3 regions of the Methylobacterium marchantiae genome follow, and region 1 is predicted to be linked to each of the others. Evidence: predicted binding sites of a transcription regulator. Region 1 holds the regulator's gene; each other region holds the start of a gene.

Evidence for each region. The regulator PhoB, encoded in region 1, activates phosphate uptake and scavenging genes when phosphate is short. The targets are predictions, from matches to a motif close to TGTCATNNANCTGTCAT.
Region 2: ACFQ4G_RS02180 (acid phosphatase) is a predicted target of PhoB. The motif match lies at 2,465-2,481, and genes of this name have one in related genera.
Region 3: ACFQ4G_RS09945 (PhoX family protein) is a predicted target of PhoB. The motif match lies at 3,004-3,020, and genes of this name have one in related genera.

The regions. Positions count from the first base shown of each region.
Region 1 is NZ_JBHTND010000004.1:69,908-77,645, forward strand. Features, by position in the region: gene pstS (phosphate ABC transporter substrate-binding protein PstS) at 1-645, shown strand, start outside; gene pstC (phosphate ABC transporter permease subunit PstC) at 785-1,759, shown strand; gene pstA (phosphate ABC transporter permease PstA) at 1,777-2,670, shown strand; gene pstB (phosphate ABC transporter ATP-binding protein PstB) at 2,717-3,535, shown strand; gene phoU (phosphate signaling complex protein PhoU) at 3,620-4,345, shown strand; gene phoB (phosphate regulon transcriptional regulator PhoB) at 4,437-5,138, shown strand; gene ACFQ4G_RS04335 (hypothetical protein) at 6,022-6,192, shown strand; gene ACFQ4G_RS04340 (DUF3320 domain-containing protein) at 6,329-7,738, opposite strand, start outside.
Region 2 is NZ_JBHTND010000002.1:154,775-162,512, reverse strand. Features, by position in the region: gene ACFQ4G_RS02190 (lipid kinase) at 1-278, shown strand, start outside; gene ACFQ4G_RS02185 (TerC family protein) at 306-1,052, shown strand; gene ACFQ4G_RS02180 (acid phosphatase) at 1,511-2,401, opposite strand; gene ACFQ4G_RS02175 (alpha/beta fold hydrolase) at 2,607-3,485, opposite strand; gene dapD (2,3,4,5-tetrahydropyridine-2,6-dicarboxylate N-succinyltransferase) at 3,665-4,507, opposite strand; gene ACFQ4G_RS02165 (HlyC/CorC family transporter) at 4,739-6,043, shown strand; gene ACFQ4G_RS02160 (cupin domain-containing protein) at 6,129-6,557, opposite strand; gene ACFQ4G_RS02155 (hypothetical protein) at 6,580-7,428, opposite strand.
Region 3 is NZ_JBHTND010000011.1:36,468-44,205, reverse strand. Features, by position in the region: gene parE (DNA topoisomerase IV subunit B) at 1-538, opposite strand, end outside; gene ACFQ4G_RS09945 (PhoX family protein) at 968-2,956, opposite strand; gene ACFQ4G_RS09940 (hypothetical protein) at 3,091-3,288, shown strand; gene bchE (magnesium-protoporphyrin IX monomethyl ester anaerobic oxidative cyclase) at 3,298-4,836, opposite strand; gene ACFQ4G_RS09930 (di-trans,poly-cis-decaprenylcistransferase) at 4,864-5,568, opposite strand; gene ACFQ4G_RS09925 (transcriptional regulator) at 5,607-5,990, opposite strand; gene ACFQ4G_RS09920 (hypothetical protein) at 5,983-6,594, opposite strand; gene ACFQ4G_RS09915 (aspartate/glutamate racemase family protein) at 6,695-7,423, opposite strand; gene ACFQ4G_RS09910 (NCS1 family nucleobase:cation symporter-1) at 7,441-7,738, opposite strand, start outside.

The sequences.
Region 1 (7,738 bases):
ACTAAGTGGAGCGACGCGAAGATCGCCGCCATCAACGAGGGCGTCAAGCTTCCCGATGCACCGATCACCCCAGTCTATCGTTCGGACGCGTCGGGCACGACCAACATCTTCACCAGCTACCTGAGCTCGGCCTCCGAGACCTGGAAGAAGGAATTCGGTGCGGCCACCACCGTCAGCTGGCCCGCCGGCCAGGGCGGCAAGGGCAACGAGGGCGTCACTGCCACCGTCAAGCAGGTTCCGAACTCCATCGGCTATGTGGAATCGGCCTACGCCAAGCAGAACAAGCTGAGCTACGCCCTGATCCAGAACAAGGCCGGCAAGTTCCCGCTTCCCGACGACAAGGCCTTCCAGGCCGCCGCTGCTGCCGCCGATTGGAAAGCCGCTCCGGGCTTCGGCATCTCGCTGGTCAACCAGGCCGGCGACGATGCCTGGCCGATCACGGCCGCGACCTTCATCCTCGTCTACAAGGACCCGGCCGATCCGGCGAAGTCAGCCGAGGTGCTCAAGTTCTTCGACTGGGCCTACAAGAACGGCGACAAGCTCGCCAGCGATCTCGACTACGTGCCCCTACCCGAGAACGTCGTCTCCCTGGTCCACACTGAGTGGAAGGAGATCAAAGGCAAGGACGGCAAGCCCGTCTTCTAAGACACTGCCAGACTCAGCCTCATGACCCGACAGGCTCGGCGAATACGCCGGGCCTGCTCCACAAAATGACCCGGTGTTCCACCTCGCCACTCGCTACCTCGCACTATACGACCCCTCAAGGTGAAGAAGCAGACGTCGGATGGCCGCCTTGACTGAACAGATCGCGCTGGCACGCACGGGTTCCCCCGCTCGCAAGAAGCCGGGCGGGATCGGCGATCAGCTCTTCCGCGCCGCGTCCTACGCGTCGGCGCTGCTGGTACTCCTCTTCCTCGCCGGCATTCTCGCCTCGATCGCCTACGGCGGATGGCCGGCCTTCGCCGAATTCGGCCCCGGCTTCATCACCTCGAGCGCCTGGAACATCGGCCAGGAGCAGTATGGTGCTCTCGTTGCCATCGTCGGCACCCTGGTCTCGGCCGTCCTCGCCCTCGTCATCGGCGTACCGATCTCCATCGGCATCGCGGTCTACCTGACGCAGCTCTGCCCCGGCTGGGCGCGCAAGCCCGTCTCGATGACGATCGAGCTCCTCGCCTCGGTGCCGAGCATCATCTACGGCATGTGGGGCCTCTTCATCTTCGCCCCGCTCTTCGCCCATTACGTGCAGATGCCGGTGTCGAGCCTCGTCGAGGGCCTGCCCATCGTCGGCACGCTGTTCTATGCGCGGGTTCCCTCCGGCGTCGGCATCCTGACGGCCGGCATCATCCTCGCGATCATGATCGTGCCCTTCGTCGCCTCGATCACCCGCGACATGCTCGACCAGATCCCGACCGTCCTGCGCGAGAGCGCCTACGGCATCGGCTGCACCACCTGGGAGGTGGTCCGCCACGTGCTGGTGCCGCAGGCTTCGGTCTCGATCATCGGAGCAGTAATGCTCGGCCTCGGCCGGGCGCTGGGCGAGACCATGGCGGTGACCTTCGTCATCGGCAACGCCAACCGGCTCTCGGCCTCCGTGTTCGATCCGGGTTCCACCATCGCATCGCGCATCGCCAACGAGTTCAACGAGGCCGACGGCCTTCAGCTGAGCTCGCTGATGGCACTGGGCTGCATCCTCTTCGTCATCACCTTCGTCGTCCTGATCATCGCGCGCCTGCTCGTCCGGCGCGTGAAGGTCGCCTAAACCCGGGAGCCCGCATCATGGACGCCGTGAAAACACTCCCCGCCACCGACGTTCCGGTGCGCACCAGCCGCATCCGGTCGAGCCGCCGGGTCGCCGACAAGCTCCTCATCGTCGGCAGCACGATCGCCACGCTGATCGGCATCGTCGTGCTCGGCTCGATCCTGCTCATGCTCATCGTCGAGGGCGTGAAGGGCTTCTCGCCGCTACTCTTCACCGAGCCGACGCCGGGCCCCGGCTCGGAAGGCGGCGGCATCGCCAACGCCATCTTGGGCAGCCTGGTCCTGACCCTCATCGGCATCGTCATCGCGACGCCGGTGGGCGTCATGGCGGGCACCTATCTCGCCGAATACGGCCGCAATTCGAAGCTCGCCGACCTCATCCGCTTCCTCAACGATATCCTGCTCTCCGCCCCTTCGATCCTGATCGGCTTGTTCGTCTACACCCTGATGGTGCGGCCTATGGGGACCTATTCGGGCTGGGCCGGCGGGGTCGCGCTCGCCATCATCGCCACCCCGGTGATCGTGCGCACCACCGAGGACATGCTCCGCCTCGTGCCCTCGACCCTGCGCGAGGCAGGCGCGGCGCTCGGCGCCCCGCCCTCCGTCGTCATCAAGAGCATCACCTGGCGCGGGGCCAGCGCGGGCATCGTCACTGGCATCATCCTGGCCCTGGCCCGCATCGCCGGCGAGACCGCGCCGCTGCTCTTCACCGCGCTCAACAACAACAACTGGTTTTCGCCCAATCTCATGGGAGGCATCCCGAACCTCCCGGTCATGATCTATCAGTTCGCGCTCTCGCCCTACTCGAACTGGCAGCAGCTCGCCTGGGCAGGCGCCCTTCTCATCACCGCCACGATCCTCGCCCTCTCGATCGTGGCCCGCTTCGTCATCAAGAGCGAGCGGGCGCGCTGATCCCGCGCCCCCGTCCCATCCCGCTTTCGACAAGGACACGCATCCGATGAACGCCGCCCCCGCGATCACGCAAGCCCAGCTGACCGGTCGCCACAAGGCCGACGAGCAGGCTCCGATCCGCATCGCCGTGAAGGATCTGAACTTCTATTACGGGTCGTTCCACGGCCTGAAGTCGATCAATCTCAACTTCCACGACCGGCAAGTCACCGCCCTGATCGGACCGTCGGGGTGCGGGAAGTCGACCTTGCTGCGGACCTTCAACCGGATCTACAGCCTGTATCCTGAGCAGCGCGCGGAAGGCGAGATCCTCCTCGACGGGCAGAACGTCCTCGATTCGAAGGTCGACCTGAACGAGCTGCGCTCGCGGATCGGCATGGTGTTCCAGAAGCCGACACCCTTCCCGATGTCGATCTACGACAACGTCGCCTTCGGTCTGCGCCTGTACGAGAAGCTGCCCAAAGCCGATCTCGACGTGCGGGTGGAGGAATCTCTGCGCAAGGCCGCGCTCTGGGACGAGGTGAAGGATAAACTCAAGCAATCCGGCATGGGCCTCTCCGGCGGTCAGCAGCAGCGCCTCTGCATCGCCCGCACCGTGGCCCAGCGCCCGGAAGTGATCCTGTTCGATGAGCCGACCTCGGCCCTCGACCCGATCTCCACCGGACGCATCGAGGAGCTGATCGAGCAGTTGCGCTCCGAGTTCACGATCGTCATCGTGACCCACAACATGCAGCAGGCCGCGCGCATCTCGCAGTTCACGGCCTTCATGTATCTCGGCGAGTTGGTGGAGTTCGGCCCGACGACGCGGATCTTCATGAACCCCGAGAAGCGTCAGACCCAGGACTACATCACCGGCCGCTTCGGCTGAGCCCGTCGGCGCCGCCTCAGGCGTCGGTCCCGATCGAAACGCGAGACAGGCCGTGTCCGGCGGCCCTGATCGAGGAGTGCGAGCATGTCCACCCACATCGTCAGTTCCTACGACACGGAACTGGAAAACCTGCGCCGCTCGATCTCCGAGATGGGCGGCATCGCCGAGAAGATGATGACCGATTCCGGCAATGCCCTGGTACGCCGGGACGTCACGCTGGCCCAGTCGGTCATCGGCGCCGACAAGCGTCTCGATGCGATCCAGCATGAGGTCGAGGAGCGGGCCATCCTGCTCATCGCCAAGCGCCAGCCGCTCGCCATCGACCTGCGCGAGACGATTTCGGCGATCCGCGTCTCGAACGACCTCGAGCGGATCGGCGATCTCTCCAAGAACGTCGCCAAGCGCGTGGTCGCCATCGCCGAGCAGATCCAGCCGCAGAAAATCGTCATCGCCGTCCAGCACATGGGCGATCTGGTGCAGGAGCAGCTGAAGGACGTCCTCGACGCCTATGCGAGCCAGGACATCAAGGCGGCCCTCGACGTCTGGGAGCGCGACGACGCCATCGACGCCCTCTACAATTCGCTTTTCCGCGAGTTGCTGACCTACATGATGGAAGATCCGCGCAACATATCGTTCTGCACGCATCTCTTGTTCTGCGCCAAGAACATCGAGCGGATCGGCGATCACACCACCAACATCGCCGAGACGATCCATTACCTCGTCACTGGCACGAACGAACTCGCTGAGGGGGATCGCCCGAAGAACGATGCCTCGAACTACGCCACCGTGACGATCCCTGCCAGCGCCTGACTGCATCCCGGTCCGGCAGGTTGCGGCAGGACCTTCGTGCAGCCGTGCGTCGCCAGACAGAGACGGCTGCCCTCACCCTGAAAACATCCGCATGAGTACGCGCATCCTGATCGTCGAGGATGAGGAGGCCCTCACCCTCCTCCTTCGCTACAACCTTGAGGCGGAAGGCTTCGTCGTCGATTCCGCATCGCGCGGCGACGAGGCCGATCTGCGCCTGCAGGAGCAGGTCCCAGACCTCGTTCTCCTCGATTGGATGATGCCCGGGCTCTCCGGCATTGAGCTGTGCCGCCGCATTCGCGCCCGGCGCGAGACCGAGCGCCTGCCAGTGATCATGCTGACGGCCCGCGGTGAGGAGGGCGACCGTATTCGCGGTCTCGGCACCGGTGCCGACGACTACATCGTCAAGCCGTTCTCAGTGCCCGAACTGCTCGCCAGAGTGCGTGCACTCCTACGCCGAGCCAAGCCCGCCCACGTGGCGAACCTGCTCATCGCCGGCAATATCGAACTCGACCGCGTGAGCCACCGAATTCGCAGACAGGGCAGAGAAATCCATCTCGGGCCGACTGAGTTCAAGCTGCTCGAATTTCTGATGCAGAGCCCTGGGCGCGTCTTCTCGCGCGAGCAGCTCCTCGACGGTGTCTGGGGCCACGACGTCTATATCGACGAGCGCACGGTGGACGTGCACGTGGGTCGCCTTCGCAAGGCGATCAACCGCCCCCGCCAGAGCGACCCGATCCGTACCGTGCGCGGCTCGGGCTATTCCTTCGACGAGATGTTTTCGACGGACGAGTGAGACCACTTCCGGAGCATCATCGCTCCGTCTGGAACGAGCACCCCAATCGTGACGATGACGGGTCACCGTCGTGCATCTCGCGGGATGCGCGGGTCTCCTCTCCGTCCAGGCAGGGCGATTGCAGATGGCACCAAACCGTCATTCCAGGTCGCCGAAGGCGAGCCCGGACCCGGAGGGCCGCGCCACAGGCGTGTAATCCAGATCCGTTGGCGGTGCACAGTCCTGCAACATCTATGTTTCTGGATTCTCGGTTCCACTGTGCTGCGCTGGGATGACGGGGGGCTACGATTGGGGTGTCGACGAGCAAATCGGCGTCGGCAATCGACCTGCCTTCCAAGAGAGGGAGCGCGTCGGGCATCGTGCCGAACCCTGTTTGATAGAAGGAACAGCCATCGAGCAGATGGGTGAATTCCGTAGCTTGGAAGGAGAAAGAGTTCCGGTGCGCCTCACGCTTACCCGTCGATGACCTTCATGAAAACTGGTCCTGATCGTCGTTAGCCCCTCCAGAAATGTCTGAATACAGTAGCCCCGCTAGGAGTGGATGACAGGCGAGGGCGTAGCCCTACCGTCGATCCCGGCTCAGTGGTCGAAGAGCCGCTTCGATCGACCGCCCCGTTCGGCGTTGCGGCGAGCCGGGTCGTCGGCCCGGTCCCGGTCGCGCTGAACCGTATCTGGATGCTGGGGCGCGTCCGCCCCCGGTCGCGGTGAGCCCGCGCCAGTTGCCGTGTTATGCATCATAATGCGTTTGACGCAGGTCTTGGCAAAACAATGTGCATCTCATGCACTACATGCATAGTTGATATTTGGCATTTGGTATACCAATCGGACTTGGAGGTTGTCATACATGCTGCAACGCAAACGCATCGCTTCGAGGACCATCGATATGACCGCTTTCATTCTCGCCGCCATCGCCGTCGCTGCTGCCGCCAACATCTCTCTGGTGGCCTTCGTGGCCGATCGCCTGACCCCCACGACCAGCACCTCCACCGTCATGGCGGGCGAGCTCGTCCTCGTAAACGACAACGCTCCCGCACTCCTGAAGCTCGCGGCCTGAATCTCAAGCTGTATGGCTCCAAAGGCATCTTCATCAGCCCCGCCATCCATGGCGGGGCTTTTTCGCGTCTCGTACTGCCATAATCCTTGGCGTGGGACGGTCAAAATGGCCTCGCGCGGCGCTTGATTTGCCCGTCTCATTCGACGGGCTTACGGGCCGACGCTTCGCATTCCCGAGCGAGCGAGGCGGCCTGAGTGAAGCGGGCGCGGACGGTGTCGCTCATCCGGCCGAGACCCAGATGCGCGGCCATCCGCGCCTCGATGCCGGGTGCCGGATCGAGGTCGCGGGCGAGGCCGGCGAGTTCCTGGAGCGGGATGTCAGCGGGCGCCCGATTCTCCCCTCCCGCTGGCCGGAACCTCACCGGCCCGACAGGGGCGGTCTCTGGCCAGAGGACGATGCGGTCGCCCTCGCTGGTATGGGGGCAGCGGGGATCGACGGCCCCCAGGGCACGCTGGCGTAAGCGGTTGGTCATGCGAGAAAAACCGTGTGCGCGTAGGATGCGTGCGGCCTGGATGTCGGCAAAAACAGGGCCTTCCCGCGTGACAACTTCGGTCGCCATGGCCGCCAGCGTGGCCTTGTAAGTGGGGTCATGGAACCGGGTGGGATCGGGATCGAAGCGGGACAAGTCGGCGGGCTCATAGAGCCCGGGGGGCTCCGTCTGAGGGATGTCAGGAGAGGCAGGCCCGATCACGACCGGGGCAGGTTTCGCCCTGTCGGCGTCAAGGTCCGCCCGTAGCGCCCTGTCGAGCCGGTCGAGGGCCCCCTCGGCATCGTTCCACCAATCCGTACTCCAGACCCGGTGGATGCGCCAACCAAGGTCGGTGAGCACCCATTCGCGCAGGCGGTCCCTGTCTCGCGCCGTCGCTGCCCGATGGTAGGTCGCCCCATCACATTCGACTCCCGCGAGATACCGTCCCGGAGCGTCGGGATGGACGATGCCGAGGTCGATCCGAAAGACGGAAACGCCGACCTGTGGCACGATTCTCCAGCCACGTGCGGCCAAAGCCGCCATCACCGCGCCCTCGAAGGGCGATTCGATGTCTCCCCCCGTCGGCGCCGCCGCCGTTTCGAGGGCGCGGGCTCCGTGTTCGGCGAAATCGAGGAAGTGCTTGAAGTCGCGCACGCCGCGCGCACTGCCGCGGCCGAGATCCACCTGGTCGGCCCGCATCGACGCGAAAACCACGAGTTCCCGCCGGGCGCGAGTGATCGCCACGTTGAGTCGCCGGTGGCCGCCCTCTCGGTTGAGCGAGCTGATCTGCCCGGTGATCCGGCCCGCCGCGTCGGGGCCGACCGCAACTGAGAACAGGATGATGTCGCGCTCGTCGCCCTGTACGGTCTCGAGGTTCTTGACGAAGACCGGCTCCTTCCATGTCCGCCCGTCGAAGAAGCGTTCGAGCTCCGGCCTCGACCGCCGCTCTGCGTCGAGGAGGTTCTCGATCAGCCGTTGCTGCTCGCCGTTGAAGGTGACGATGCCGAGGGAGCGTTCCTCCGCCGCGAAGGAAGGCGTCGAGACGCGGGCTACCACGTCCGCCACCAGAGCGCGTGC
Region 2 (7,738 bases), on a different contig from region 1:
ACGGCAAGCTGGATTTCTACAGCCTCGAAGTCTCGCATTGGTGGCGGTTGATCGCGCTGCTGCCGGCCCTTCGCCGCGGCACGCAGGGCAAGGCCGCCGACGTGCGCGCCTTCAACACCACCGAGATCGTTGTGAAGACCAAGAAGCCGAGGCCGGTGAATACGGACGGCGAGCTCTCCACCTACACGCCGGCCCATTTCAAGGTCGTGCCCAAGGCCATCCGGATCTATGCGCCCGAGCCTTCGGCGCGCCCCGGCATCATTCCCACCGCTTCCTGACCTGACGACGTTCGAGGTTCTCTTTCCGTGGATTCCCTTCTTCAGCTCGCCGCAGACCCCACCGCCTGGGTGGCCCTCGCCACTCTCATCGTGATGGAGGTGGTGCTCGGCATCGACAACCTGATCTTCATCTCGATCCTCACCAACAAGCTGCCGGCCCATCAGCAGACCAAGGCCCGCCGCATCGGCATCGGCCTCGCGCTGGTCCTGCGTCTGGGCCTGCTCGGCACGGTCGCCTACATCGTCCACCTGACGCAGCCGGTCTTCGAGATCTTCGGCAAGGGCTTCTCCTGGCGGGACATGATCCTCATCGCCGGCGGCCTGTTCCTGCTGTGGAAGGCGACGAAGGAGATCCATGAAAGCGTCGATCCCGATGACGGGCATGCGGAGACCTCATCCCCCGTGACCCTGAGCTTCGCCGCCGCCGTCGGCCAGATCCTGGTCCTCGACCTCGTCTTCTCCATCGACAGCATCATCACCGCCGTTGGCATGACCGATCACGTGCCGATCATGGTGATCGCCGTCATCACCGCCGTCACCGTCATGCTGCTCGCGGCCGACCCCCTGGCGCGCTTCATCGCCGCCAACCCGACCGTGGTCATGCTCGCCCTCGGATTCCTGATCATGATCGGCATGACGCTGATCGCGGAGGGCTTCGGAGCGCATGTGCCGAAGGGCTACATCTACACCGCCATGGCCTTCTCGGCCGGTGTGGAGGGGCTCAACCTCCTCGCCCGCCGCAGGAGGCGGGCGAAGCAGACCGGCCCGGTCTGAAGGGGAGGCTGTTTCACGGGAAAACGAAGAAGGGCCCGACCGGGAGACCGGCCGGGCCCTTCTTCGTTCGGGAGAGGGTAGGCCGTCACCGAGAGCTGATCGATGGTGACGGCGGCTTCCTGTGCGTAGGCCCTGGAACTCAGCGCGACCGTGCCCGTCGCCAGGGCAGTTCCAATGGTCGCCGCTAAGCAGGTTCGCGTTGGTAAGCCAACGCTTCACCCAGCTTGGCTTATCGATGCGTCGCAGGTTCTTGTCGCAGAACCGGGGACCACTTCTGCGAAACCTGCCTAGCCCGATCCGCCGAAGCGGGGCTTCGCGCTAGGTCGATCGGAGGAGTCGGGGCATGGGGAGCTTCCTGGAACGCCTGCCGCCAATGAAGGCGACAGGCGTGCTCTTGAAGGTCCCGAGCTTGGATATAAAAAAAGTGTTTCGGTATATAAGCTTAGAGTAGTTCGACGCTACAAGATCGGCTCGCGCAGCGCCGAGGTTTCGCGAGCACAGATGGCCTGATCGGGAGGCGAACCTTCCTGAGAAAGGTTCTTTGCGAGTTCGACGCGAGCGCGTTCGAAATCCGCACGGAAGCCTGCATCACCCTGGAGCGAGCTGACGACGACGCTGGCGGTCGTACGTCCGGCCTCGACATCGCTTGCCCAATGCACACCGCAGACGATGCGGTTCTCGCCATAGGCCTTGCCGCGCACGAAGAACTGCGTCGCCTTCTCGGGGACGAGGGCCGCGAGAATGGACGCATAGGCCCATCCCTGGGTGGCATGGCTGGACGGGAAACTATAGGCGTCGCCGAGTTCGCGCGTCCGTGCCACGCAGATCTCGGCCTCGTTGCCGACGAAAGGACGCAGCCGGCGATAATGCTCCTTGAGCGAGCGGGTGGCCCGGCTGATGTCGAGGCGGGTCCGCTCCAGCAGCGTCATCAGGGCCGGAGAACGGGACTGGTCGATCTTGCGGCCGAGCACGCAGGCGAAATCGTCGAGAATGGCGGAAGGTCCGTCGGCCACGTCGGCCGTGGCGAGGTCCCAGCGTGCGCTGCCCTTGAGGGCGCGGGTCGCCGAGAACACCGTCTTGTCCGCCGCTTCGGCAGCAGATTGTCCACGGGGCGGAGGAGGCAGGATCGCGACGGCATCCGGCGCAGTAGCGTCGGAGAGGTAGGGAGCCCGTGCGGCCTTGCCCGGCGTCAGCGGCGTCGTCGCCACGGCCGGAGCCGAACGGGGCCTCGCCTCGGTCGCGCTCGGATCAAGGGTGTTCGGGGCGGGGACCTGCGCCCAGGTCGAGCCCGTCATCAGTGCGAATGACGTCAGCGCGAGCGACGCGACAGCGGGAAGCAGGGGAGACATGACAGCGGCTCTGGATGAAGGACGTCGGGATCGTCAGACTGCATTTGGCCATACTGTCCCTGAACGACACTCGTATGGCACCCTGAGCGCATGACATTTCTCCATTCCGTAATGGATTTGATGGCCGATCGTTTCCTGGGTCTCTTTCTTCCTCCGATACATTTCTGTCGTCGGCACAGCGATGCGGACGCGGCCCGCGCCGATGTCAGAGGTTGGCGCGGATCGCGGCGGCCACCTCACCCGGATATTCCTCGTGCGGGCTCAGGGCACCCGGGATCGACGCCTTGGCCACGCGGCCGGAGGCGATGAGCGCATCCATCTCGGCGCCTGAGCGGCGGGGTGCGCGCTCCGGGCGCAGCACGAGGATCGGGGGAAGATCGTCCCCTTCGAACAGGGCGAGGAAATCCTTGCGGGCCTTGAACGGGTCGAGGCCACCGGTGACGAAGGCGGCCGTGCCGAACCGACCGCCGGGCTGGAGGGTGACGGCGTGCTTGTCGGCGATGATGCCGGGCGTGACATGGTCGGGATCGGCATAGACATGCGCGCGCATCATCCGGCCGATCACCGGCGGGCTGATGTTGACCCGATAGAACGCCTCGCCGATGAGCGGGAACTCGATCACCTTGCGGATGCCCGAGAACAGTCCGCGGCGCGATTCGCCCATGGCGGTGGGCAGCGGCCCACGCCACGTGGGCGCCACGAGAACGAGCCGGTCGAACATGCCTGGATGCCGTCGCGCGGCGGCCACCAGATAAGGTGCCGCATGGCCCGCCGCGACGCCGATCGCATACGGACCTGGTACCGCCGCGATCAGGGCGTCCATGAACGCATGGAAGGTCACCGGTTCCATGGAGATCCGGGAACGCGGATGGTTCCCGAAGCCCGGCCAATCGGGGACGAGACAGCGATAATCGTGGCCGAGATTTTTGGCGAGGGGCCGCATCTCGGCGCGCGCCGAGATCGACGACAGGGCCGGTAGCAGCAGCGCGGCCGGGCCGCTCCCGACGATGTCGCAGGGCGTCGGCACCTTGCGCTCCCGCACGTCGAGCTGGAAGCCGCGGGTGGAGTGGGCCGGTTCGATCATCGCTCGCAACCCCTCATCCGTCACGACCTGCGTCAGTTCGAAAATCTATGGCGCCACCGACCTCCGCACAGGGCGACCCGGCGTCGCGAGCCGGATCGAATCGCATGCTCGGCCAACCTCCTCTGCGCGGGGAGGTGGGCCGCGCAGCTTGGGAGAGAGGCGAAGACCGAGGGGCTGCCTCAGGTGCGAAGCAACTCGTTGATGGCGGTCTTGGAGCGGGTGCCGGCATCCACGCGCTTGACGATCACGGCGCAGTAGAGGCCGGGGCCGGGCGTGCCGTCGGGCAGATCCTTGCCGGGCGTGGTGCCGGAGACCACCACCGAGTAGGGCGGCACGCGGCCGTACATGACCTCGCCGGTGCTGCGGTCGATGATCTTGGTGGAGGCGCCGATATAGACGCCCATGGAGAGCACGCTGCCCTGGCCGACGATCACGCCCTCGGCCACTTCGGCGCGGGCGCCGATAAAGCAATCGTCCTCGATGATGACCGGGTTGGCCTGGAGCGGCTCGAGCACGCCGGCGATGCCGGCACCGCCGGAGATGTGGCAGTTCTTCCCCACCTGCGCGCAGGAGCCGATGGTGACCCAGGTGTCGACCATCGTGCCCTCGCCCACATGGGCGCCGAGATTGATGAAGGACGGCATCAGCACCGCGCCGGGCGCGATGTAGGAGCCGCGCCGCACGATACAGCCCGGCACCGCGCGGAAGCCCGCCTCGCGAAAGTGCTTCTTCTTCCAGCCCTCGAACTTCGAGGGGACCTTGTCCCACCAGTTCGCGCCGCCGGCGCCGCCATGGATGATCTCCATGTCGTTGAGCCGGAAGGACAGCAGCACCGCCTTCTTGAGCCACTGGTTGACCTGCCACTCCTCGCCGGCCTTCTCGGCCACACGGACCTTGCCGGAATCGAGCAGGTCGAGGGCCTCGTCCACGGCGTCGCGCACGGCGCCCTTGGTGGAGGTGTCGATGCCGGCGCGCTCCTCCCAGGCAGTCTCGATGGTGGCGGCGAGGTCGGCATGGGACATGGGGGCATTCCGGTCGGTAAGGGGAGGGCTGTGCTTACAAAAGGCGGCCGGGCCTGTCACCCATCACGGATGGGGAGTGAGGTTTGTGGGGAGAGGCTTGCTCCATGCCCTCCCGCGCGGCCACGCGCTTCGAACCACAGGATCGATTCGGTCGTGGGTTGGTACTAAGAGAAGGCCTCGCCAAGACCGGCACCGTGCCGGGATGACGCGCCCTGGTGCGACGACCGCCTGATGGATACGCATACCGATCTCTGGCTCGCCGCGAGCATCGTGGTGATGTCGCTGCTGCTCTCGGCCTTCTTCGCGGGGGCCGAGACCGCGTTCACTGCCGCCTCTCGGGCTCGGATGCTCTCCCTGGAGAACAGCGGGGACCTCCGCGCACGCCTCGTGAACCGCATCCTCGCCTCGCGCGAGCGTTTCATCGGCGCCATGCTGATCGGCTACAACATCGTCGCCATCGGCGCCTCGGCCTTCACCACCAGTGTGCTGACGACGATCTTCGGCAAGAGCGGCGTGCTCTACGCCACGGGCGTGATGTCTGTCCTGGTCATCGTCTTCGCCGAGGTGCTGCCGAAGACCCTCGCCATCAACAAGCCGGACCAGGCCGCGCTCTTCATGGCACGGCCCGTCGCCTTCATGGTGGCGCTCCTCGGGCCGGCGGCCATCGCCATCGAGAATCTGGTCAGGCTGATGCTGCGCCCCTTCGGCGTCACCATCGGCGAGCATCAGTCGATCCTCTCTCCCACCGAGGAGATCCGGGGGCAGGTCGCCCTGCTTCATCGCGAGGGCGGTGTCGCCAAAGCCGAGCGCGACATGCTCGGCGGCCTCCTCGATCTGCACGAACTGACCGTCTCCGAGGTCATGGTGCACCGCACAAAAATGCGCATCATCAACGCCGACCTGCCCTCTGAGGAGATCGTGCGGGAGGTTCTGGCCTCTCCCTATACCCGCATGCCGCTCTGGCGCGGCACCTCCGAGAACATCATCGGCGTTCTCCACGCCAAGGATCTTCTGCGCGCCCTCGATGCGGCCGGTGGCGATGCGTCGGGTCTGAAGGTCGAGGCCCTGGCTCTCGAAACCTGGTTCGTGCCCGATACGACGTCGCTCCGCGATCAACTCAAGGCCTTCCTCACCAAGAAGACCCATTTCGCCCTCGTCGTCGACGAGTACGGCGAGGTGATGGGCCTCGTCACCCTCGAGGATATCCTGGAGGAGATCGTCGGCGACATCGCCGACGAGCACGATGTCGCGGTCTCGGGCGTGCGGCCCCAGGGCGACGGCTCGGTGAATGCCGACGGCTCCGTCGCCATCCGCGACCTCAACCGGGCCATGGACTGGAGCCTGCCCGACGAGGAGGCCACGACCATCGCCGGCCTCGTCATCCACGAGGCGCGGGCCATTCCCGATACCGGCACCGCCTTCAACTTCCACGGTTTCCGGTTCCAGGTGCTGCGAAAGACCAAGAACCGCATCACCTCGCTGAGAATCACACCCCTCGTTCCGATGATCGCGAAAAAGGGCGAGGAGGAGGGGTAGGGCGAAGGACCGGTTCCCTCGGACTTCCGCAGCGAAGCGGACGGTGAGCCGGGGCCCGGAGCCGGATGCCGCGAAGCGTCCGGTCCTATCCTCGTGGTGTCGGCCGCCAGCCCGGCGGGGCCATCTCGAATCCCTCGAACCGGAAGGCCGGGGAGACGGTGCAACTCACCAAGGTCCATGAACCGAGGCTCGTGGCGGTCTGCCAATGCCCGGCCGGCACGACGATCTGCGGATGCTGTCCATGGGCGAGGTCGGGGCCGAGATAGGTAGCGGTGGCGTCGTGCCCGTTCGGGCTCGTGGTGATGACCATCGGTGCGCCGGCATGCCAGAACCAGATCTCGGCGGCATCGACGCGGTGCCATTCGGAGGTCTCGCCGAGATCGAGGAGATAATAGATCGCGCTTCCGACGGAGCGGCCGTCGATCTCCTTCGGATCGCGAAACGTCTCTCGGTAATGGCCGCCTTCCGGATGAGGCTGCAGCCCCAGCCTGGCGATCACCTCGGCGGCCTTCATTCCATTCCCCTCTTCGAGTCCATCACGGTTGTCCCGCCGGGATGGCACCTTGCGGCAATTGCAGGCCTCGCGGGACGGCGCCGTCCCCGATTCCGGGCTCTCTCCCGGCTCCTTCGCCGGCGGAGGGCTTGGGCTGTCGCGGTGATTTCGCGACGGGCTTTGCCTTCTCCTTCTCCTTCTCCTTCGCCTTGGCGACAGGAGGCTGCTTGACCTCCGGAGCATCGCCGCAGCGGCGGTGATCGAGCCGCGCCAGGGCCTCGCCGGCCTCGGAAACGACGTTGAGAAAATCGGGCAGGACGGTCAGCTGCTCGTCCCAGCGCACCGGTCCGCCCGTCGCCGCCTCCAAGGATGCAGGCGTCCCGCCCCGGCGCAGGGCCAGGAGATCGGGGCCGAAGGCGGTGGCGGCCTTGTTGCCGATGACCACCTGCAGCACCTGCGTCGTCTCCGGTGTCAGCGGGCGAAGCGGGTTGTCGACAGTGATGGTGCCGCTGCGCGTCACCCAGAGCGAGACCGCGCCATGACCCTCGTAAAAGGCGCCCTGACCGTTGTCGCAGACCACGATGAGCTCCGGCAGCTTCACGGGGGCGAGGTTGGCCGCCGGCATCAAGGCGGGCGCGACATCTTTCGGCTCGCCGGATTTCACGGCTGGTTTCGCCACCGGTTTCGGCCTGGGCTTCGGTTTCGGCTTGGGCTTCGCGGCCGGAGCCTCGACCTCTCCCGCCGGCGCGGCGTCCTCCTGGGCGAAGACGGGTGCGCCCCCCAGCATGACGGAGAAGAGGACGGCCGAGGTCGTGAGGGCGAGCCGGCTCGCGGCCACCATCATCCGCGACCGAAGGGGGAAAAGCGGATTGCCGAAGGGGAGGGGCGGCATCGAAGAAATCTGCATGGGCCCGAGGGTTACCCCAGCCGGGTCCAGGTTGCATCCACTTGCTGCCGATCGCGAGACACTTGCCACGTCTCGCATGGGTGCTTTCGCACGAGGGCGGGGCGTCGACGCCGACATCGCCATCGGACGCGTCACGGCCGGAACGGTCCTTGCGTCTCTGCTCGACCCTTGCGTCGAGGGGATGCGGAGCCGAAACCATCCGGCGGTGGATGGTGGATCGCCATGCGCCCATTGTCGCCGGATCGACGCCCAACCTGATCTAAGACGGTTCGACTTCAACACCGCCCTGCTCTTC
Region 3 (7,738 bases), on a different contig from region 1:
CGTTGACCACCGAGATGCCGACGCCGTGCAGGCCGCCGGAGGTCTCGTAGACCTTCGAGTCGAACTTCCCGCCCGCATGCAGGGTGGTCATGATGACTTCGAGGGCGGATTTGCCCGGGAATTTCGGGTGCGGGTCAACCGGGATGCCGCGGCCATTGTCGGTGATGACGAGGTGGCCCGTCGCCTCGAGCTCCACCTCGATGTAGCTGGCATGGCCGGCCACGGCCTCGTCCATGGAATTGTCGACCACCTCGGCGAAGAGGTGGTGCAGGGCGCGCTCGTCGGTGCCGCCGATATACATGCCCGGCCGGCGCCGGACCGGCTCGAGGCCTTCCAGCACCTCGATCGACGACGCGTCGTAGCCGGCTTCGGCCGTATCGATCGGAGCCTTGTCGACCGAAGCCTTGTCGAGGGGAGCGCGCGCGGCGGAGGAGGCCTTCGCGCCGCGCACGGGCGCCTGACCGCCCGCGAACAGGTCGCTCGGCCGGCCGCCGGCGGGGGCCGGAACGGCCTGGCGTGAGGTCTCGCGCTGAGTCATGGGCCAACCATACAGGAACGAAACGGAAACGTGAAGCGACGGCGCCGTTGCCGGCGGGCGCTCTCCCCGTGTTCCTGCACAGCTTGCGCCGATTCCGTTAACGCTGTGTCGTCGGGGTACCGGAGGTGCCGCCGCCAAGACCATGGTCCGCTCACCTTGGGGCCAGCGAAGGACGCCGCGAACCATGCCTCCACTCGCTCGGCATGAGCCGCTGGCGCGGCCCTCCCTGCGCTGGCTCCTGGATCGCCTTCCGCTTCGCTGCAGGCGTCCGGGAAAGGGGAGACGTGGCAGGCTTGAGCCTGTTCATCGGCGCCGGCTCGTCCCGATTGTCATTCACCGCCCCTTCCCCGGCCGCTCGTAGCGGCAGCGGAGGGTGATCCGGGGACCAGGGGCAAGAGCCGCGAAGCGTCCGGATAAGCGTGGCCGACCTCAGCTTCCGACCCGGCCGCCCCCGCGTTTGGTGATCGCGACGATGGCCGGGCGAGGCGGCATCCCGTCCTTGAAATCCGGCCAGCGGGTGGAGGGCGCCTCGAACGTGGCGGGCACGGCCTTGGGATCCTCCTCGTCGGCCTCGCCGGGATGCTGAACGGCGACGAAGAAGGTGGTGTCGTCGGGGGTGAAGTAGGGGCCGCACATCTCGGCGCCGTTCGGCACCCTGAAGAAGTGCTTGCCCGTGCCCCGCCCCTGCCCGTCCGTCTCCATCGCCCAGATGCCGTCGTTGCGCCCGGTCTTCGACGGCGAATTCCCGTCGGTGGCGACCCAGAGCCGGCCCTGCCCGTCCACCGAGCAATTGTCCGGCATGCCGAACCAGCCGTCCTTCGTCGTCGCCGAGGAGAAGGTGGCGCCCACGGAGGCGATGGCGGGATCGCCGCATTTGACGAGGATTTCCCAGGCGAAGCCCGGGGCCGCGTGGTCGCCCCCGTCCGGGGTGAGTTCGACGATGTGGCCGAAGCGGTTATCGGGCCGCGGATTGGCGGCGTTCACGTCCTCGGCCTTGCGCTTCACGTTGTTGGTGAGCATCACGTAGACCTTGTCGGTCTTCGGGTTGGCCTCGACATCCTCGGGACGGTCCATCTTGGTGGCGCCGAGGAGGTCGCCGGCGCGCCTTGCCTCGACCAGCACGTCAGCCTGGGACGCGAACCCGTGTTCGGGGGTCAGCTTTCCCTGGCCGAAGACCAGCGGCATCCAGGCGCCGCGCCCGTCCGCATCGAAACGGGCGACGTGGAGCGTCCCGGAATCGAGGATGTCGCGGTTGGCGGCCCGGTCGGAGAGGTTCACGGCCGCCTCCGTCACGAATTTGTAGACGTAGTCGAAACGCTCGTCGTCGCCCTGGTAGACGACGTAGGCCCCGCCTTTCGAGACGATGCCGGCCGCACCCTCGTGCTTGAACCGGCCCATGGCGGTGCGCTTCGTCGGGACGGAGGCCGGATCGAACGGGTCGATCTCCACCACCCAGCCGAAGCGGTTGGGCTCGTTCGGCTCCTTGGAGAGGTCGAACCGCTCGTGGAAGCGGCCCCAGGCATAGGCGTTGCCGGGCAGGCCGAGGCGCTTGTGGTTGGCCGCCTCGGCCGACCCCTCGGCCAGAGCGCCGGAGAAGTAGTAGTTGATGTTCTCCTCGCAGGTGAGCCACGTCCCCCAGGGCGTTGTTCCGCCTGCGCAATTGTTGATCATGCCCTTCACCGCACGGCCGGTCGGATCGGCGCCGGTCTGCAGCCGCGCGGAGCCCGCCGCCGGGCCGGAAAGCGCCATCGGCGTCTCGGCGGTGATGCGGCGGGCGTAGCGGGACTCCGGCACCACGGCCCATTTGCCGTCGTTACGCTTCACCTCGATCACCGAGCCGCCATGGGCGGCCATCTCGATCTCGACGAGGTCGCGGTTCATGCCCTTGAAGGCGACGGTCTTGATGTCCTGGCGGCCGAGGCCGGGGAACATCAGCTCCTCGTTGGTGTATTCGTGGTTGACCACGAGCAGGCCGTGCCCGGCCGGGTCGGCGGCGCCGGGCATCGGGAAATAGCCGACGAAGTCGTTGTTGTAGCCGAATTGCCGGGCCTGCGCCGCAGCGCTCTGGTTCAGCGGATCGAAGGCGGGGGCGCCGGGCAGGACCGGATCGCCCCAGCGGATCAGGATGTCGGCATCGTGCCCCTCCGCCACGTGATGGTGCGCGTCCGACCCCGCTTCGATCTCCCTGAACGGGAACGGTGCCGCCTGTCCCTGCGCCGCCGCGGCCGGGCCGGCGGCGAGCGCGCGGGGCGTCACCACCGCCGCGATGGCGCCGACGCCGAGCAAGCCGCGCAGCAGGTCGCGCCGGTCGAACCGGGCGGCGACCACGTCGCCGAACGTGGCGTTGCGGCTCGGGTTGGAGCCGGCATCCTCGCCGTCTTCCGCGGCCTGCGAGCGGGTGCGCAGCGGCTCGGTCATGGTCAAGTTCTTCCTTGGAATCGATCGAAGCAGCCTAGGGCCCGGACATGGCGGGCGGATGACGACGACGCTCCGGAACCCGATCGTAGTCCTGTGCGTTTTCGCACTAAATTCGGTTCGATTGGGAGATCGACATGGCACCGTCCGCAGCTCTGAGCATGGTGCGTCACGACGATCTGATCCGCGCGTCTAAGGCCGCGGGCCATGCCTTTTCCCTGATCGACGACGGGCAGGACGATGCCCGGCCGGCACCCTCTCGGTTTCTCACCCTCTCGGCGATGTCGCTCGCGGGCTTCGTCGCGAGCTGCGGCATGTTCCTCGTGTTCGTCTGAGGCCCTGCGCTAAGCCGCATCCGCGCGGGGTAAAGCTGTCCCGACGCGCCGCTCCGCGCGCGTCGCCGACATCGATTCTTCCTCGTCGTCCTGGGGCGCACCCCAGAATTCCGCGACGGTCGGCCCGTTCCCGACCAGGGGATCGCGCAGGAAATTCGCGATCTCGTAGGGCCAGACCCGGCGTCCCATCCGCGTGTACCAGCGCATGGCATGGCGCAGTCCGGCATCGCGATGGAAGAGCACCCGCGCGAGCGCGCGCGGGCGCGCCTGGACCGCCACCTCGATCAGCTTGAACCACAGCAGCACCCGCCACGGCGCCATGTGCCGGGTCGCCAAAACCTGATGCTTGTAGTCCCAGCGCCGTCGGTCGGTCTGGATCACCCGACGCCCTGCCGCGAGGCCGAAATACGGCGTCCAACGGTGGGGCGTCACGTAGAGCATCTGGATCTGGTCGGGATCGTAGGACAGGAGCTGGCGCAGGCCGCGCCAGTAATCCCGGTCCGTCTCCTCCTCGAACCCGACCACCCAGGTCGCCATGGACAGGATGCCGTGCTCGCGCAGCAGCCGGATCGCCTCCCGGTCTGTGGTGGTGGCTCCTCCCTTGCGGATCTTCGCCAGGGTCGCCTCGTCGGTACTCTCCAACCCGAGGAGGAAGCGTGCCCAGCCGGCCTGCTTGTAGAGCGGCAGGATATCGGCATCGCGCACGATGTCGTCGGCGCGGGTCGAGCCGACGAGGATGAGGTCGACCTTCTCGGCGATCAGCGTTTCGAGGAAGACCCGCCACGCCTTCTTCGAGACGGTGGGATTCTCGTCGGCGAAGTTGATGACCTGCACCCCGTGCTCGCGGTGGAGCCGGGCGAGTTCCCGCGCGAACGTTACGGGATCGCGGTGGCGCCAGCGGGTCCAGAAGCCGCGCTGGCCGCAATAATTGCAGAGATGCGGACAGCCGCGCGAGAATTGCACGACCACCGCCCGCAACCCGCCCCAGTAGCTGTAGCGGGCGTGGTCGATCAGCTCCCAGCCGACCCGGTAGGCGTCGAGATCGCGGATCACCGGCGCGGGCTGCGTGGCATGGGGGCCGTCGCCGCCGCGAAAGGCGATGCCCGGCACGGAGGCAAAGGGCGTCCCGGCTGCGAGGGCCGCCATGAGGCGCCGCGCGGTCTCCTCGCCCTCCCCGCGGACGATGGCGGTGACGTAGGGCTCGTCCTTCAGGATCTCCCGCCAGTGATAGGTCGGGAACACGCCGCCATAGACGATGGCGAGATCCGGCCGTGCCCTCGCCAGGCGCGAGGCGATGTCGGCGATGACCGGATGTCCCGAGGTCGAACCGGAATGGCCGAACAGGACGGCATCGGGATGGAAGGCCATGACCTGCGCGACGAGGGCGCCGGGCTGCATCGGGCCGAACTCGCCGTCGACGAGGCGCACCGCGTGCCGGTCGTCGATGAGCGGACCGCCCACCGCCAGAAGGCCGAGCGGCGGCAGGTGGTCGTCGGGAATCCGGCTGCCGATGGCCGGGTGGGGCACGTTGACGAGGACGATGCGCATGGCTTTTCCTCCCGTGTGAGGGGGGTTTCAGGCGGCGACGGAGGGGGCGGAGAGGCCGCCGAAGCGGCGGTCGCGGCCTTGGAAGGCGATGAGCGCCTCGGCGAGGTCGGCGGCGTCGAAATCCGGCCAGTGGCGCTGGGTGAAATGCAGCTCGGCATAGGCGCTTTCCCAGAGCAGGAAGTCCGAGAGGCGCTGCTCGCCGCTGGTGCGGATCACGAGATCGACGTCGGGGACCGATGCATCGCCCGTGACCAGGGCCGAGAAGGCCTCGCGGGTCATGCCCGGCCCGCTGGCCATCACGGCGGCGAGGATGGCGTCGCGGGCGGAGTAGTCGATGGCGATCCGCAGATGCAGCGCGTGTCCTCCCTGCGTCGCGGCCTCCGCCCGGCCGATGGCGGCGGCGAGGCCCTCGGGCAGGCGGTCGCGCCGGCCGATCACGCTGAGCCGCACGCCGTTCTCCACCAAGCGGGCGATCTCGGTGCGGAGATAGAGCCGGAGCAGCCCCATCAGGGCCGCGATCTCCGCCTCCGGCCTCTTCCAGTTGTCGCAGGAGAAGGCATAGAGGGTGAGGGTGCCGACCCCCTGCGGAGGCGCCGCCTCCACCACCCGGCGGATCGCCTCCACCCCCGCCTTGTGGCCGAGAGCCCGAGGCAGGCCGCGCGCCGTCGCCCAGCGCCCGTTGCCGTCCATGATGATCCCGACATGGTGTCCGGACATACGTTCACTTTGCATGACAAAGTTCCTTGGCAAAAAAAGACGGAATCCGGGTGTCAGGCCGGACGGGCGACGAGGGGAGGAATGGCGGTGTCGGCGCTCGCGGCGGCCGAGGCTGCGTCCCGCACCACCTGTTCGAGGACCGCGAGGTAATCGAGGAAGCGCTGGCGCCCGGCCGGCGTCAGGTGGCAGGTGGTCAGCGGGCGGGCGCCGCCGAGGCCATTGCCGGAGACCTGACCCTTGCGGATCTCCACCAGGCCGGCCTCCTGCAGCACCTGGAGGTGGCGGCTGAGATTGCCGTCGGTGAGGCCGCAGAGCTGCTTCAGGTCGCCGAAGGCGAGGCCCTTGGGCGCCGTCATCAGTGAGGTGAGGAGTCCGAGGCGGGCCTTCTCGTGGATCACCCGGTCGAGACCGTCATAAGCGAAGGGCGCCTCAGACATCGCTCTCCTCCTTGGCCCGGTAGAGGATGGCCGCCATCATGAGCTGGCCGACGGCGAAGGGCAGGCCCATGGTCCAGGGCGAGAGGGCATGGTCGGCGCTTCCCAGCATCAGGACGGCGAGGCCGGCCACCATGTACCAGGCGCCGGGCAGCGCCACGCCCTTCGGCAGCGAGCGCACCGAGGCGAAGAGGCCGAGGCTCACCAGCACCTGCCACAGGCCGGGCAGCATCCAGAGATTCTCCGGCGAGACCCGCACCAGCACCAGGGCGAGGAGCGCCCCCGCCGCCCCCGCCGGCAAAAACTGCTCCACCGCGTTCATGAGCATCGTGTCGGCGAGGCCCGCATGCTCTCGTCTGGTACGAGCCCACATCTCGGCGCCGATGAGGATCGCCGAGACGACGGCGGCGGCAATCCAGCCGCCGAGGAACGCCAGCGGCTGCCCCGTCGGGTCGTCGAGCCAGACGTGCTGCGCGAGGGCGGTGCCGAGGGCGAGGAGTCCCGTCGCGGCGAGGGCCGACGGCCCGAACCCGCAGAAGGCATTGCCGCGGGCGAGCTGCGTTCTGATCGCCACGATATCGGCGAGGGCCTTGTCGAGATCGGACATCCGACGCTCCCGGATCGACTTTGTATCGCAAAGTAAGCCGATCGGGAGTCGGTTTGCAAGTGCCGTTCGTCACGCGGGCCGGGATCGGCCGGCGTGCCCGTCACTCCTGCGCCAGGCGCTCCGTCAGGGCCGGCGACAGGCCGATGCTCGCGAGCGAGGGCGCCGGCTGGCCCGGCGGCAATCCGCAGATCGCGGCGGCGAGGACCGCGCGGGTGCCCACTTCCACCGAGCACAGGACGGGGACGGGCACCTGCGGCTGGATCCGCTCGGCGAGGCCGGCCAGAGCCGCGCCGCCGAGGATCACCACGTCGGCCCCGTCCTTCTCCGCACAGGTGGTGCAGGCGGCGGCGAGATCGGCCAGGGCCGCGTCGGGGTCGCGCGCGATGCGGTCTCCGGTGGGGGCGATGGTGCGGATGGCGGCGAGCCTGTCGGAGAGGCCGAGCCCGGCCACGAACTCCTCCAGCATCGGCCCCCACAGGGCCCCCCCGGTGACGATGGCGAAGCGCCCTCCCCGCGCCGTGGCGGCGAGGCACGAGGCTTCCGCCATTCCCACCACGGGCAGGGGCGAGATCTCGCGCAGAGCCCCGAGGCCCGGATCGCCGAAACAGGCGAGATAGACCGCGTCGCAGCCCTCCGCATGCTCCGCCAGGACGTCGAGGGCCGCATGCGCCGCGATCGCAGACGCGGCCCGGCTGGCGATGTAGCGGGCGCCGAAACGCCCGGTGACGGGGACGAACTCCGCGGCGTCGCCCGCCACGCGGCGCACGTGCGAGGCGACGAGATCGGTGACGGACGAGGTCGTGTTCGGATTGATCAGCAGGATGCGCAACGGGGATCGATCTCCGGTCAGGCCGTGGCCGTGACCGGGTTCTTACGCATCAGGACGAGATAGATCGAGAAGCCCAGGGCCACGCCGATGAACCAGCTGAAATTCGCGAGGCTCCCGAGGGCCGGAATAACGGCGCAGAGGGCCGGCACCAGGGCGGAGGGGATGACGCTCATCACGGCGGCGCGGTTGTAGCCGCCATCGTACCAGTAGGTACCGGTGGGGCTCATCGTGTAGAGGTCGTCCACCACCACGTGCTGCTTTCGCACCACGAAGAAGTCGGCGATCAGGATGCCGAAGAGCGGGCCGATGAACGCG